2 regions of the Paenibacillus sp. XP01 genome follow, and region 2 is predicted to be linked to the other one. Evidence: riboswitches for the same ligand, from Rfam matches in the RefSeq annotation. Region 2 holds a riboswitch; the other holds the start of a gene.
The links. Region 2 has a riboswitch for FMN ahead of ribD (bifunctional diaminohydroxyphosphoribosylaminopyrimidine deaminase/5-amino-6-(5-phosphoribosylamino)uracil reductase RibD). Riboswitches for the same ligand answer to the same signal wherever they lie in the genome.
Positions count from the first base shown of each region.

Region 1: linked by a shared signal. The riboswitch ahead of SNR34_RS15745 (DMT family transporter) and the one ahead of ribD (bifunctional diaminohydroxyphosphoribosylaminopyrimidine deaminase/5-amino-6-(5-phosphoribosylamino)uracil reductase RibD) in region 2 are both predicted to bind FMN.

Region 1 covers NZ_CP139481.1:3,451,389-3,458,639, reverse strand. Annotated here, with positions in the region: gene SNR34_RS15755 (amidohydrolase family protein) at 1-1,236, opposite strand, end outside; gene SNR34_RS15750 (hypothetical protein) at 1,430-2,068, opposite strand; FMN riboswitch at 2,289-2,436, shown strand; gene SNR34_RS15745 (DMT family transporter) at 2,584-3,570, shown strand; gene SNR34_RS15740 (amidase) at 3,761-5,257, shown strand; gene SNR34_RS15735 (DinB family protein) at 5,611-6,108, opposite strand; gene SNR34_RS15730 (outer membrane protein assembly factor BamB family protein) at 6,323-7,251, opposite strand, start outside.
Region 2 covers NZ_CP139481.1:4,559,124-4,566,374, reverse strand. Annotated here, with positions in the region: gene lysA (diaminopimelate decarboxylase) at 88-1,419, shown strand; gene SNR34_RS20505 (peptidylprolyl isomerase) at 1,634-2,065, shown strand; gene SNR34_RS20500 (hypothetical protein) at 2,308-3,621, shown strand; FMN riboswitch at 3,803-3,958, shown strand; gene ribD (bifunctional diaminohydroxyphosphoribosylaminopyrimidine deaminase/5-amino-6-(5-phosphoribosylamino)uracil reductase RibD) at 4,330-5,433, shown strand; gene ribE (riboflavin synthase) at 5,458-6,126, shown strand; gene SNR34_RS20485 (bifunctional 3,4-dihydroxy-2-butanone-4-phosphate synthase/GTP cyclohydrolase II) at 6,160-7,251, shown strand, end outside.

The DNA.
Region 1 (7,251 bases), 1.1 Mb from region 2:
AAATACGGTATCCACGTTGGAAGGATTCGCAAATTGCACGACGGCGCCTATCGGATCATGCACCGGGAACAGATTGAGATCCGTGGTGCGGATCATGATCAGGTCAGCTTCCTTGCCTGGGGCAAGCGTACCCACTTTGCTTCCAAGTCCCAGCGCCTGCGCACCTGCCGATGTTGCAAACCGCAACACTTGCCTGGACTGCAAATTCAGCTCGCCGGCCATCTCTCCGTTTTCCAGCGCGAGCTCGTTCATTTTGGCCCGTTCGGCTTGCAACGCAAATTTCATCTGGGAGAACATGTCTCCACCCGTCGATGTCACGACATCGACGCCAAGCGTCGGCGTGCCTCCTTGCTCCAGAAAAGCACCCGTTGCAGGATAGCCATGTCCCATCATCATTTCCACTTCCGGCGTCACCGATAACGAAGCACCGCTATCGGCGAGCAGCTTATATTCGTCGATGCCCATGGTATTGCCGTGCACCAAATTGACGTCCGGGCCGAGCAAACCGTGTTCAGCCATCCTGGCCACCGAGCGGTCCACCGAGCCCCAGCTGCCAAACCCTGCATGCATGGAGCAGATCGCATCCAACTCGCGGGCAAGACGAATTTCGTCCACCGCTGTATCCCAGTGACTGAATTCGGGTCCCCGTATAGCGAGTCCAAACGTTAATAATTGGTCGTTCGAAGAAAAATGCTGCAGCTTTACCCTTCTCACATCGGCTGAATATGTCAAACGGCTTTCCCGATTCCAATATTCGGTCTCCCCGGGAACACCATACGCAAACACAGCCCGAATGCCGGCATCGCGCAACCCCCGAACAAGCTCATCCGTATGGTCCGGCGTATAGGGCATGCTCCAATCGAGGATCGTGGTCACGCCTGCATTAAGCGCTTCCAATGAACCGAGCAAATTGGCGATATAACTGTCTTGCGGTCGAAGCTTGCTGCCCATCGCCCCATAATAAAGATTTTGCAAATAAACGGGCAAGGACCAGTTCGTTCCCGCGGTACGCAGCAGCGATTCCCATACATGGCGGTGGGTATCCACCAACCCGGGCAGAATAATCATGTCGGAAGCATCGATCACGATCGCTTCCTCACATTCCAGATCAGGCCTTATTGCCGTAGTGATTGAACCTTCAATCAGCACATCCGCCCGGGCATACTGACCTACCGAAGGATCCATGGACAATACGCAGCCATTTTTGAGCAAATAACCTTTTTCCACAAGACACATCTCCAATCCTCATGTTATGGGTACGTTCAGGTACTTACACAAGTTGTTGATGAAAGGTTGTCTGTTCATGGATGCAAGATTATGAGTGTATTATTTCAAGGATATAACGATTATATAGCACTTGTTAATGACGCACAATCATGGAATGAATACCCATCCAATAATAAGATCAGTTCAATCCATGGGATAACCATTATTTCAATGGATAGATAAGCTGTATATGATTCAACGGCATGAGTCCCTCATGCAAAGCATGATTATGATCGGCACCCACAATACACAACATACGTGCATCCGCATTGTCTTTGATTGCGTTTATGATTCGTTGAAGCATGATATCATGCCGACATTCCCATCGTATGGCATGCGCTTTTGGATCCAACTTTTTCAGCCACTGATATTTCAGTCGGGTCACATGGTCGAATGCTTCCGTATTAAATGGAATAGCACCCTTACCGGAAGCCGCAAGCTGTTTGTGCCACCAATGATCCAATTCATTCTCCAACCGTTCTTTTTCGGGCCCGGTATAGCTTCGCAAAGGATCGAAATCGTTCCAAACATCAAGTTCCACCCAATCCACGGGAACAAACTTGATCTTTTTTTCTTCGCATAACGGAAAGATCAGGTCGTAATATTCGCTTGGGGGTTCGCCCCAGTACCCTCTATTTGCAGGCTCCTTTTTGTATTTCTCGAAACTGGAAGGCAAAACCTCGCCGCAGATTACATCCGGATCAAAATCAACAATTAACCTTTCTATGGTTTCAAGTGTTAAATGGTGCTGCACTCGCAGCTCTTCATCATGTACGACTCCCAAAATACCTACGACTTCCATTTCAGCAACCCCTTAAGCTCCGAATTATTTCTTAAACGAACGTTTATGCTCGTCTAAAGCACCTTTCAACGATTTGACGATATTCCAGCGTATTATTCCGATTATTCTTATGGAAATTAAATATTTATTTTGCAAAAACTCTTGCACTGCTAGCGCTTTCACATTTAAGATGAATCTATTGATGTTACAGCTTGTGTAACGAACCTATAAACCAATCGAATAGGATCTTCGGGGTAGGGTGCAATTCCCAACCGGCGGTGATGTTCTTCGGAACTAGCCCGCGACTCGCTGTTTGACCAGTTTTGGACAGCGACTGACCTGGTGCGACTCCAGGGCCGACGGTATAGTCCGGATGAGAGAAGATCAACACATGAATACGGCCGTTCTCGGGAACGCCTTTTTCCCGACGCCATATTCATGCGTGTGAGCCCCCGTTATTTGGCGTACGCCGAAACGGGGGCTTTTGTCGAATCTGCCAACTGAAGATTCCGTGTTCTGACGAAGGAGTCCTGAATATGGAAAACTATCAAACTGCATCAAACGTTCCGACCAAGCAACGAGGCAACACCGGATTCTGGCTGGTTGTGCTAGGCGCTGCCCTCTGGGGCGTCGACCCTCTCTTCCGCATTCTTTTGCTCGAAACGATGACCTCCACCCAGATCGTCCTGGTGGAACATATCATTGTGAGCCTGATCGCCCTTCCCGTACTTTGGAAATTCAGGGCCGACCTGAAAAATCTGCGCGCACGCCATTGGATTGCCGTCATTTTCATTTCCTGGGGCGGTTCTGCGCTTGCCACGGTGTTATTCACGCTGGCCCTCACTCATAATGATCCAAACACGGTACTGCTGCTGCAAAAAATGCAGCCCTTGTTCGCGATCGTGATGGCAAAGCTGCTGTTAAAAGAATCGCTGCCGCGCCGCTTTGGCGGGTTGTTCATCATTGCGCTGGCAGGAACCTACTTGCTGACCTTTGGATTGACGCTCCCCTCGGCCGGATGGGACAGCTGGGTCCATGCAGGCAGCTTGTTGTCCCTGGGCGCTGCCGCGCTATGGGGAGGCTCCACGGTTATGGGCCGGCTAATGCTGGGACAAACGCGGTATGAAACGGTAACCTCCCTTCGTTTCGTCGTTGCCCTGCCGCTGCTCATCTTCATGACCTGGAATGAAGGCGCACCATGGTCCTTCCCTTCAGGTACGGGTGCCCAGGCTGCGGTCATCCTGAACATTTTGGGCCAAGCGCTGCTGCCTGGATTGTTGAGTCTTTTGCTGTACTATAAAGGTCTCTCTTCGACCAAGGCATCGGTGGCTACTTTGGCTGAATTGAGCTTTCCGATGGCAGGCGTGCTGGTGAACTGGATCGCTTTCCGTACGCTGATTACTTGGGAGCAGCTCATCGGTTTCGTCCTGATCTGGATCGCCCTGTTCGCCATCTCCAGACAGCAAGATCGCTCGCCATCCAACACCAACCTTGAAGCTGCGCGAAGATTTCGCACAGAGTGAATCAACATAGCATATCATTAATGGCATGATTTGTATATCCACACTGTTTGTTCCTTCTGGGCAAACAGTGTTTTTTTATGGTTGAACGTGCAGCATCGCATTACATTGCGCTTTTGTCTTTTCGTCCGCCTGATGGTACGATGGCTATGGAACATGCTCAGCCCAATACATATTGAGAGGAACGATACACATGTCTTCATTTCCATATACATCCTATGACGCCGTCGGTTTGGCAGAGCTTGTGCGTGCGCGGCAAGTATCGCCAAACGAGCTATTGGATGCGGCATTTGCCCGACTGAACGAGTTCAATCCCCGGTTAAACGCCGTGATCCGCACGTATGAGACACGCGCAAGGCAGGAAGCCAACCAGACAAGGCCGGGGGAACAACCTTTTGCCGGCGTACCGCTCTTGTTGAAGGACATTTCGCAATCCTTGGAAAACGAGCTTCTCACTTCCGGTTCGCGTTTGTTCAGCGAGCACCGCGCTGTGCGCAGCTCCAATTTCGTCCAACGCCTGCGTGAGGCCGGTTTTATTATTATCGGGCATACCAATACGCCGGAGTTCGGCTTGAAAAACATCACAGAACCCAGCCTGCACGGCCCGACGCGCAATCCATGGAACACGGAGCACTCGCCAGGCGGTTCCAGCGGTGGAGCGGCGGCAGCCGTTGCCTCGGGAATGGTTCCACTGGCAGGTGCAAGCGACGGCGGCGGCTCGATCCGCATACCTGCAGCGTTTAGCGGACTGTTCGGTCTGAAGCCTACGCGCGGCCGGACGCCGGTTGGTCCAGGCGCAGGCCGTCAATGGCAGGGCGCCTCCATCGATTTTGCCTTGTCCCGCACCGTTCGCGACAGTGCGGCACTGTTGGACGTGCTGCAAGTCGTCCAGCCGGAAGCGGCGTTCCACGCCCCTCTTTTTCCGGGAAGTTACCTGGCAGACATGAACTATCCACACCAACGAAAACTGAAAATCGCATATACTACGGCTTCGCCTGTAGGAACACCTGTCAGCGAAGAAGCCAAACAAGCGGTGTACAAGCTCGTTCGCTGGCTCGAAGAGCAAGGCCACGACGTTGAAGAAAAACTCAGTCCCGTCAACGGCGTTCGTCTGATCGAAAATTACTACATGATGAACAGTGGAGAAATGGCCGCCATGGTTTCCTCCATTGAACGCTCCATCGGACGTGAGCTGACCGCAAGAGATATGGAAATCGAAGCCTGGGTCATTGCCGAGGCAGGCAAAAAAGTATCTGCCGCCGAGTTCGTTCACAGTTTGGCTGAGTGGGATGTTGCCGCTGCGCAGATGTCCAAGCTGTTCGAACGATATGATTTTTACGTAACGCCCACGAACGCTTTTCCAGCACCACGAATCGGGGAATTAACGGCCGATGCCAAACGGATCGACGAATTGATGATGGTCAGCGAATTGGACAAGGATCGGCAGCAGCAGCTTATTTATGGAATGTTTGAGCCGAGCTTGACCTATACTCCATTTACCCAGCTTGCCAATTTGACGGGTCAGCCTGCCATGAGCGTACCTATACACATGACCCCGGACGGCCTGCCTATGGGAGCTCAGATCATGGCGACTAAAGGTCGTGAGGACTGGCTGTTTCATTTGGCCGGACAGCTTGAAGCATCCGAGCTCTGGATTGGCTTGAAAGGCAACCCGATGTTCCCCGCCTAAAGCGGAAGAGGGATTATGGGATGGGATCTTTGATGTCGGGTTATATATAAGCGATACGAAGTCGATGGATACCCCCGCATAACCATCATGTCATGCGGGGTGTATACCTCATCTGAATTTCACCTTATTCAATGCCTTGTAATGCACAGTAGTTTCTTTTCTATTTAGGTTTACATAATATTTATGTTGTATACTATTAAAGTTAGGCACATGACTTAACCTCACACTTTCCGTTGAATGCCTTAAAGCCTGCTCTTCCCTTTCCTCTTTAGCAACTAACGTCAATCGCCAAAAAGTCGCAGCACATCGGTCATCGAACCGATATACTGCGACTGTTCTGTTCAAATTTTCTTTTAATTCACGCTGTCGTCGGCCGAGGGGCCATACAATCCAGGAACGGGAATGTCCAGGAGTCTGAAGTAAACTCCAAGCTGTGCACGGTGATGGATCATATGGCTAAGACCGAAGGTGCGCAATGCGATTGCCCGCGGGCGCTGCAAAATGACATAATCCCCGCTTCGCAAGGTCCACTCCTCGCCCAGCATTTCCTCGCTGCATTCGGATAACAGCTTTTCCAGTTTTGCGGCGTTCTCGTCGAATTCGTTCAACACATCCGCTCGACTTGTCAAAGCTTCCCGTCTGGGCGGCACAGTCGCCAGATCCAGTTCAGGTCCAACAAAAATCGCGACTTGCCAGTTTACCAGGTTGATTAAGTGCGTGGTCAGCCCGCCGAGCGTCATCGATTTAGCGTGTGGACGCCATTCCATATGCTCATCGGGCAAGCGTTCCAGGATGCGGCGGGTAGAAGCCAGCTCGTGTTTGGCATCGCCAATAATCAGATCTATTGCCACAGTTTACCATCCTCCCTTATATGTACAGAATACTATAAACTTGGACTCGTGGAAAGATCATTTTTGTGCCGCATCAACTCTGTCAGCAAGCATTTCACCGCAAAAAGCAGCCCCTGAGGGCTGCCGGCACATCATAAGGAATTTACTCCAAATGAACCGATCATGATTAAACTTAAGGACGACATGTTCAAATAGAGCATTGGTTTTCAATCGGTCAGCGACCGGTCTTTACTCCGCTGATTTTCGAGCCATATTGGACTATCATTACGTCTTGGCCAACGAGGGTTGGTAATGGGGTCCCTTTGTACAATACGGAGGCCAACGTTTTTCCGCTGTTCGTATCCATGGCCACCAGATTGCCGTTCCCTAAACGGGCATAGGCAATGCCATCACGGCCCGGAATTGACCAATCCACGACCGACACCGGGAAAACGTAAGTTTTATCGGGCTTGGTGATGGAAGGATCGTTCACGGGAAAGCGTGAAACGACCGCTTGTTTTTGACGTTCATCGTATTTGCCGATGACATAGAAGTAACTTCCATCGGATACGACATCGACCGCGCTAAGTTCTTCCACAAAGTCTACAGGGACATAAGAACGGGTAGCCTTAATCTTTCCGCTGCTTAATTCAATTTCATCAATATTTGCCGCATAACCGGCATCGATGCCTTCGGTTACGTCACGGGAGTAAAACGTTTTTCCGTTTGAATACAGGATGTCCTGATGGTCCCCATCGTTTAGCGTCCATTTCACTTTACCGGTCGCGGCATCGATCCCTTTCAAACTGCTCGTTGTTAAACCTCCCGAGATGGTCGTAGATGCGACAAGCATTTTCCCGGTAAGAAGAACGTTATACCCATGTTCGCCGCCTTTTAATTTCCATTTCACTTTACCGTTTGAGGCGTTGTATGCGGTTAGACCATATTCGTCCCCGACATAAATCACCCCATCCGCCAGATGCAAACTGAAATTGGAGTAACTCTCCCCTTTTCCTGGGCGTAATTGCGTTTTAACTTTCCATTGCAATTTACCTGTTTTTGCATTCAGTTTCAGCAGCTGCCCCGTTGTATCCGTAATCCACACCGATTGGCCATCCGTAACTGTTTGTGAAGACGCAGCAGCCCGATAAGTCCAGCGAGTTT
Region 2 (7,251 bases):
ATTTTTCTTTGCTCCGAATTTGGTATACTGGTTTAAAATCCTTGGAATAGTCACTGTTCCAGTATATAAAAGTGAGGAATGAAAAATATGCATTTGCACGGTACAAGTAAAATAAATGATCAAGGACATCTGGAAATCGGGGGCATGGACACCACCGTCATGAAAGAACAGTTCGGTACCCCGCTGTACATCGTGGATGAGCAGCTTGTTCGCCAGCGCTGCAGAGAGTACATGGATGCGTTCCGCGCTTCCGGATTGGGCTTCCAGGTTGCTTATGCAAGCAAAGCGTTCTGCGTGATGGCCATGTGTGCCCTTGCTGCGGAAGAAGGCCTTTCCCTCGACGTTGTGTCCGACGGCGAGCTGTTCACTGCACTGCAAGCAGGTTTTCCGGCTGAGCGCATTCACTTCCACGGCAACAACAAAACGCTGGAAGAGATCGAGATGGCTCTGGATGCCGAAATCGGCTGTTTCGTCGTCGACAATTTCAACGAACTGCATCTCTTGCAAGCGGTAGCGGCGGACAAAGGGCGCAAGGTGAACATTTTGCTGCGCGTCACTCCGGGCGTGGAAGCACATACACACGAGTACATTTCCACAGGCCAAACCGACTCCAAATTCGGATTCGATATCGGCAACGGAACCGCGTTTGAAGCGATCGAGCTGGCCTCGAAGCAATCCAATCTCGTTTTGCTTGGCGTGCATTCCCATATCGGTTCGCAAATTTTCGAGGTGGAAGGTTTTCAAATGGCGGTTCAACGCGTGGCTGAATTCGCCGCAAGCGTGTACGAGCGCCTGAATGTTGCGTTCAAAGTCGTAAACCTTGGCGGCGGTTTCGGGATCCGCTATATCGACGGAGATACTCCGCTTCAAGTCTCCCAATATGTTAAAGCGATCACGGATGCGGTTAAAAACCATTTTGCCCAAATCGGTTATGACGTGCCTGAAATCTGGGTAGAGCCAGGCCGCAGCATTGTCGGCGAAGCGGGAACGACCCTCTATACGGTGGGTACGAGCAAGGATATTCCCGGCGTGCGCAAATATGTTGCAGTCGATGGCGGCATGACCGACAACCCTCGTCCGGCGCTGTATGAGTCCAAATATGAAGCGATTTTGGCCAACCGCGCGAACGAAGCGTCCGAAGAGACCGTATCGATCGCCGGCAAATGCTGCGAGAGCGGTGACATGCTGATCTGGGATCTCGATTTGCCGAAAGTGCAAAGCGGCGATCTGCTGGCGGTATCCTGCACGGGCGCATACAACTATGCCATGGCAAGCAACTACAACCGGATTCGCCGCCCGGCGGTCGTATTCGTTAAGGATGGTCAAGGCGATGTCGTCGTTCGTCGCGAGAGCTATCAGGACATCATTCAAAATGACCTGGTTCCTGCGCGCCTCGGCAAACAGCCTGTAGTGCGTTAATTGCAGTTGAACTGAAATCGAAGGCAAAAAGAGAGGACTTGCGGGACGGTTCCCGTTTGTTCTCTCTTTCTTTTCTGGCGGGGAAAGAAAAAAAGTTTGTCCATTTTTTTGCGATGGAACGATTTTCGGTGTACACTAAGAAAAGTGCTTAGGGTTTGGCGAAAGCGGTCCTTGGCATCATGAATGCTGTAAATATGAAAGGAGTCATTTACATATGGCGAAACAAGCGAAAATCAAATTGGCAAACGGCGGAGAAGTCGTTATCGACCTGTTCGATCAAGACGCTCCAAACACGGTAGCAAACTTTGAGAAATTGGCGAACTCCGGCTTTTATAACGGTCTGGTGTTCCACCGCGTCATCCCGGGCTTCGTAGCTCAAGGCGGATGCCCTAATGGAACAGGTACCGGCGGTCCTGGTTACACCATCAACTGCGAAATCAACCCGAACAAACACGAGCGTGGTACATTGGCTATGGCACATGCCGGCCGCAACACGGGCGGAAGCCAGTTCTACATCTGCTACCAACCGCAGCCGCATCTGGATGGCCAACACACGGTGTTTGGCAAAGTGGTTAAAGGCATGGAATTCGTTGATGCTTTCGAAGGCCGTGACAAAATGGAAACCGTTGAAGTGGTGGAAGCTTAATCCCCATTTTCATTTCAACTTAAGAGAGCCGTTTCGCGATATTTGCGAAACGGCTTTTTTTATAAAACAGCTGTATATAACGAACGCATCAAAATGAGTCGAAGTACCCCTATTTCCATTGATGGATGGGTGTGAAGCCTGCTGATCTTGTCCATCAATGATTCTATAATATAGAGTGAAGTAAGCAGGATATAAGAAGGCTTGATAGTATCGACGATTTTCCGAGGAAGGTGGTAAATACAATGGATGTAGTCCATCAGTTATGGCTTTTAAAGCAAGTATACAGTCAACGTACATATTGGGATGAGGAAGTAGAGGCATCTTGGCATCCTGTGCCGGGAACGATCGCAGAAACGGAGATGAAAGGGCTTGAGGCAGCAGGGCACTCCCCGAACCAATTCATGCGGCCGCAGCATGAGCAGACGATTGTCGCACTGAAAAAACTCGCCCAATCCTGGAACGTTGCCGAAGCAGCGCAAGCTTTTGTATCCTCCTTATGGTCCGCGCCGTTCATTTGGCGTTCGCTGCTAACGGGGAAGCTGCTCGCGGACGGAGTTCCGGAACATGAATATACCCCCTATCCGTCCTCAAGCATTTGCCAAATTTGCGGATTGAATGTGAATGAGGCAACGGATACAAGTCTGCAATGGTATTGGCGCATGACCAATGGAACGCCGCTGGACGGCAATCTATTCGGGCACGTGCTGGCACTGGAACAATTGGCTGAGGAAGATCGGATTCCGGTACCCAACGATTATGATCGCTGGACGTTTCGTGCCATACTGACCGTACTTCGCTCGCTGCCTCCCAAAACACGCTACAGCAAAGCGGCGCAAGCGCTTAAAAAGGAACGCCTTCTGCCTACGCGCAGCGAGTACGCTTACCGTGACCTGCTCGAGACGCTGGCGCTGATCGGTATACTGGATACGAAGGACTACCCTGGAATGGCCACGGAATTTACGACCTATGTCAAGCGCGACCAGCGGCCCAACATTCGGGTTGAAGTCCAGGCCCCGCTGGCGTGGTGGGATTCCTCCATCGGAATCAACGAACGTGTTTTGGCAAAGCTTTTTGAAGGGTTTGATCTTACTGACATATCTTTTGAGGAAAGGCCCGAACAGGACCCTGGCGTTAAGGAAACGGTGGTTGGAGCGTTCGAGCACAAAAGGGCGGCTCGGACTAGCGTCCCCAAAGCCTCCCCAGATGCCGGAAAAGGAGAAGCCAAGGCAGGGGATGTATACGCCATTCGCGTCAGGGAAGGATTGTGGATCACGGTGTATTGCCATCACATCGAGGATAAGCGGGTCAAGGTCGAATATTTGGACGGGATCTACGAGGAGATGCCTGCCAAAGCAGAATTAAGCTTGTCGTTTCGTCCGAGAAGGGATGGGCGTTGGCAAAGCCTGGTAAGTGCGCTGGATTCGACAAGCTGGGTCAGACGGGTGGCAAGGGATGTGCCGTGCCCGGCATCTCGGATGCCGGAGCCTGAACGTGTTCCTTTTCAACGCGCAAAAGATTTGAAACATTTGGCAAGCTGGTGTTTTCCTGAAATTTAAACTGTCGCTCATCTCAGAGGTTGAATGGACCGCAATAGAGGAAGGAAAGGAGCCACAATCTGGTAACGGCTAAATGTCCTGCCAGTATTCATTGCTTATTAAAAGTTAGTATATGACAAAAAGGAATAAAAAACGATTGATTTTTTACCGTTAAAGTGCTAACATCCAAATTAACAAAACAACATTCCTTCGGGGCAGGGTGCAATTCCCTACCGGCGGTGATGCAGCGCACCACAATGATGCGTGCTGCAAAGTCCGTGACCCGTTTGCCAAGGCAGACGGCTGATCTGGTGCGATTCCAGAACCGACAGTATAGTCTGGATGGGAGAAGGAGCGGATGCGGCCTATGGCCGCGTTTGGCAAAATGTTGCGCATGGTACTGTTCGTTATGCGAAAATGCAGACAGTTACGAGAATTTTTCTTGTGCTGCCTCCAACCATATGCGAAATGACTTTAGAGAAATCACTGCAGCTTTGACGGGGATTCTATCTTTGGGCATGTGTCGATTTTCACTTGCTTGAATCCGCAGAGCCTTTGTTTTCGGGTACCCATGTATCAACGTTCCATCCGCTAGTAGCAGCGGATCTCTCATCATCCCCATTGAACAGACTGTTCGATGGGGATTTTTTGGATTTTGCATGATTGGCTGAACGCAGCCTCATTGAACAGGCTATTCCTGACATATTAGACATAGCGGGGTGAACTGACTTGGAAATGATTAACGACGAATTTTATATGGCGCTTGCACTGGATATGGCAGAACGGGCGCAAGGACAGACGGGAATCAACCCGGTTGTAGGTTGTGTCGTTGTGAAAGACGGCCGCGTAGTCGGTCTCGGAAGTCATCTGAAGCGCGGCACGGGCCATGCGGAGGTTCATGCGCTGAATATGGCTGGCAGCGATGCGGAAGGAAGTACTGTTTACGTCACGTTGGAGCCGTGCAGCCATTATGGCAAAACTCCGCCGTGCAGCGAACGACTCATTCATGAAAAGGTGAAACGCGTCGTAGTGTGCTGCGAAGATCCGAATCCGCAAGTATCCGGCAGAGGCATATCCATGCTTCGCCAGCAGGGCATTGAAGTAGAGGTCGGGGTTCTGCGCGAGCGTGGAAGACGACTGAACGAAAAATTCATCAAATATATTACGACAGGATTGCCGTTTGTCACGTTAAAAACCGCTTCCACGCTGGATGGAAAAATCGCAACCCGCAGCGGGGACAGCAAATGGATTTCCAATGAATCCGCACGTGAGATCGTTCACGCCCTCCGCCACCGTCATCAAGGCATCATGGTCGGCGTCGATACGGTGATCGCAGACGACCCGGAACTGACGACACGCTTGCAGGTGGAAGGGATCAACCCGGTACGGATCGTGGTTGACTCGAAATTGCGTCTTCCTTTGACTTCCAAATTGGTAAAGGATGGATTGACGCCGACCTGGGTACTGACAACCGATGAAGCAAGTCAAGAAGCGGCCGAACGGCTTGAAGCTTATGGCGTGGAGATCATTCGCTGCGGGCCCGGGCCGCGCGTGGATCTGTTGAACGCGCTCAGCAAGCTCGGAGAACGGGAGATCGGTTCGATTTTGCTTGAAGGCGGCGGCACGCTGAATGGTGCGATGTTAGAGGCCAAACTGGTGGATCGGCTGCTCATGTTCATTGCCCCCAAAATCGTTGGCGGATACGACACGCCAGGAAGCTTCCGCTTCGAGGGCGTCGAGCGTATGAGCCAGGCGATCCAGCTGTGCCAATTGGAAATCGAGCAGGTGGGGGATAATATCAGCATCGGCGGAATTCCGGTCTGGGCTGAATAACGTAATCAGGAAGGAGGCCGCAGCATGTTTACCGGCTTGGTGGAAGAAGTCGGCCACATCCGACGGATCGGTCGAAAAGGCGAAGCGATGGTGCTGAACGTTGGCGCTTCCCTCATTATGGATGACCTGAAAATCGGCGACAGCGTTGCCGTTAACGGCGTATGCCTGACTGCGACAACGCTTGAAGGCGGAGGTTTTACCGCTGACGTCATGCCGGAAACGTACCGTCACACCAACCTGGATAAGCTCCAGTCCGGCAGCAGGGTCAACCTGGAACGGGCTATGCAATCGGGGGGACGTTTCGGAGGCCATATCGTGCAGGGCCATGTGGACGGTACGGGTACGATTGTCCGAATGACGCGCGATCAGAATGCGGTTGTATTCGAAATTCATCCGGATGATCCAGGATTGTTCAAATATTTGATTCCGAAGGGTTCCGTCACTTTGGACGGGATCAGCCTGACGGTGGTTCAGACGATGCAAACGTCTTTTACGGTGTCGATCATTCCCCATACCATCGGGGAGACGGTGTTGAATTACAAAAAAACGGGCGACTCCATGAATATCGAATGTGACATTTTGGGGAAATACGTGGACCATTTACTCCAATACGGCAGAGGTACTCAGGCAGCGCCTTCAGAGAAACCACAGAGCATCAGCGAACAATTTTTGGCGAATCATGGATTCGCATGAAAGATATAGACAACAGAACCGGGAGGTGGAATGATGTCCGATCAATCCATACTGGACACCATTGAGGAAGCAATCTACGATCTCATGCGAGGCAAACCGGTTATCGTGGTAGATGACGAGGACCGGGAGAATGAAGGAGACTTCATTGCCTTGGCGGAGAAAGCAACGCCTGAAGTGATTAATTTCATGATTACGGAAGGCCGCGGGCTTGTCTGCGTGCCGATTACGCAACAACGGGCAGATGAGCTCGACCTGAAGCCGATGGTGCAGCAAAACACCGATTTCCACGGCACGGCCTTTACCGTTTCGGTCGATCATACAGACACCACGACAGGCATTTCGGCGCATGAACGTTCCATTACGGTTAAAGGACTGATCGATCCGAATGCCAAAAGCGGCGATTTCCGAAAGCCGGGACATATGTTCCCGCTCATCGCCAAGGATGGGGGCGTGCTGCGTCGTGCCGGGCATACCGAAGCCGCGGTAGATCTGGCCATCATGTGCGGCGCTTATCCTGCGGGCGTCATCTGTGAAGTCATCAAGGAAGATGGCACGATGGCGAGACTGCCCGACCTGCAAGAAATTGCCCGCAAGCATGATTTGAAGCTGATCAGCATTCAGGATATGATCAAGTATCGCAACGAAAAAGAAAAGCTGGTTCAGCGCGAGGTAGCCGTACGCATGCCTACCGACTTCGGCGAATTCCAGGCAGTTGCTTATACCAATGCGGTGGATAATAAAGAGCATGTGGCTCTGGTCAAGGGTGAAATCGACTCTTCCAAGCCTGTATTGGTAAGGGTGCACTCGGAGTGTCTGACAGGCGACGTATTCCACTCCCATCGCTGCGATTGCGGACCACAGTTCGATGCGGCCCTCAATCAGATCAATGAGGAGGGCAACGGGGTTCTTCTCTACATGCGCCAGGAGGGCCGCGGAATCGGGTTGATCAATAAATTGAAGGCTTACAAACTGCAGGAGGAAGGTTTGGATACGGTCGATGCCAACCTGAAACTTGGTTTTGCGGCAGATTTGCGTGATTACGGCATCGGAGCGCAAATCCTGAAGGATCTGGGCGTGCGCCAAATCAGGCTGCTTACGAACAATCCTCGCAAAATCAAAGGCCTT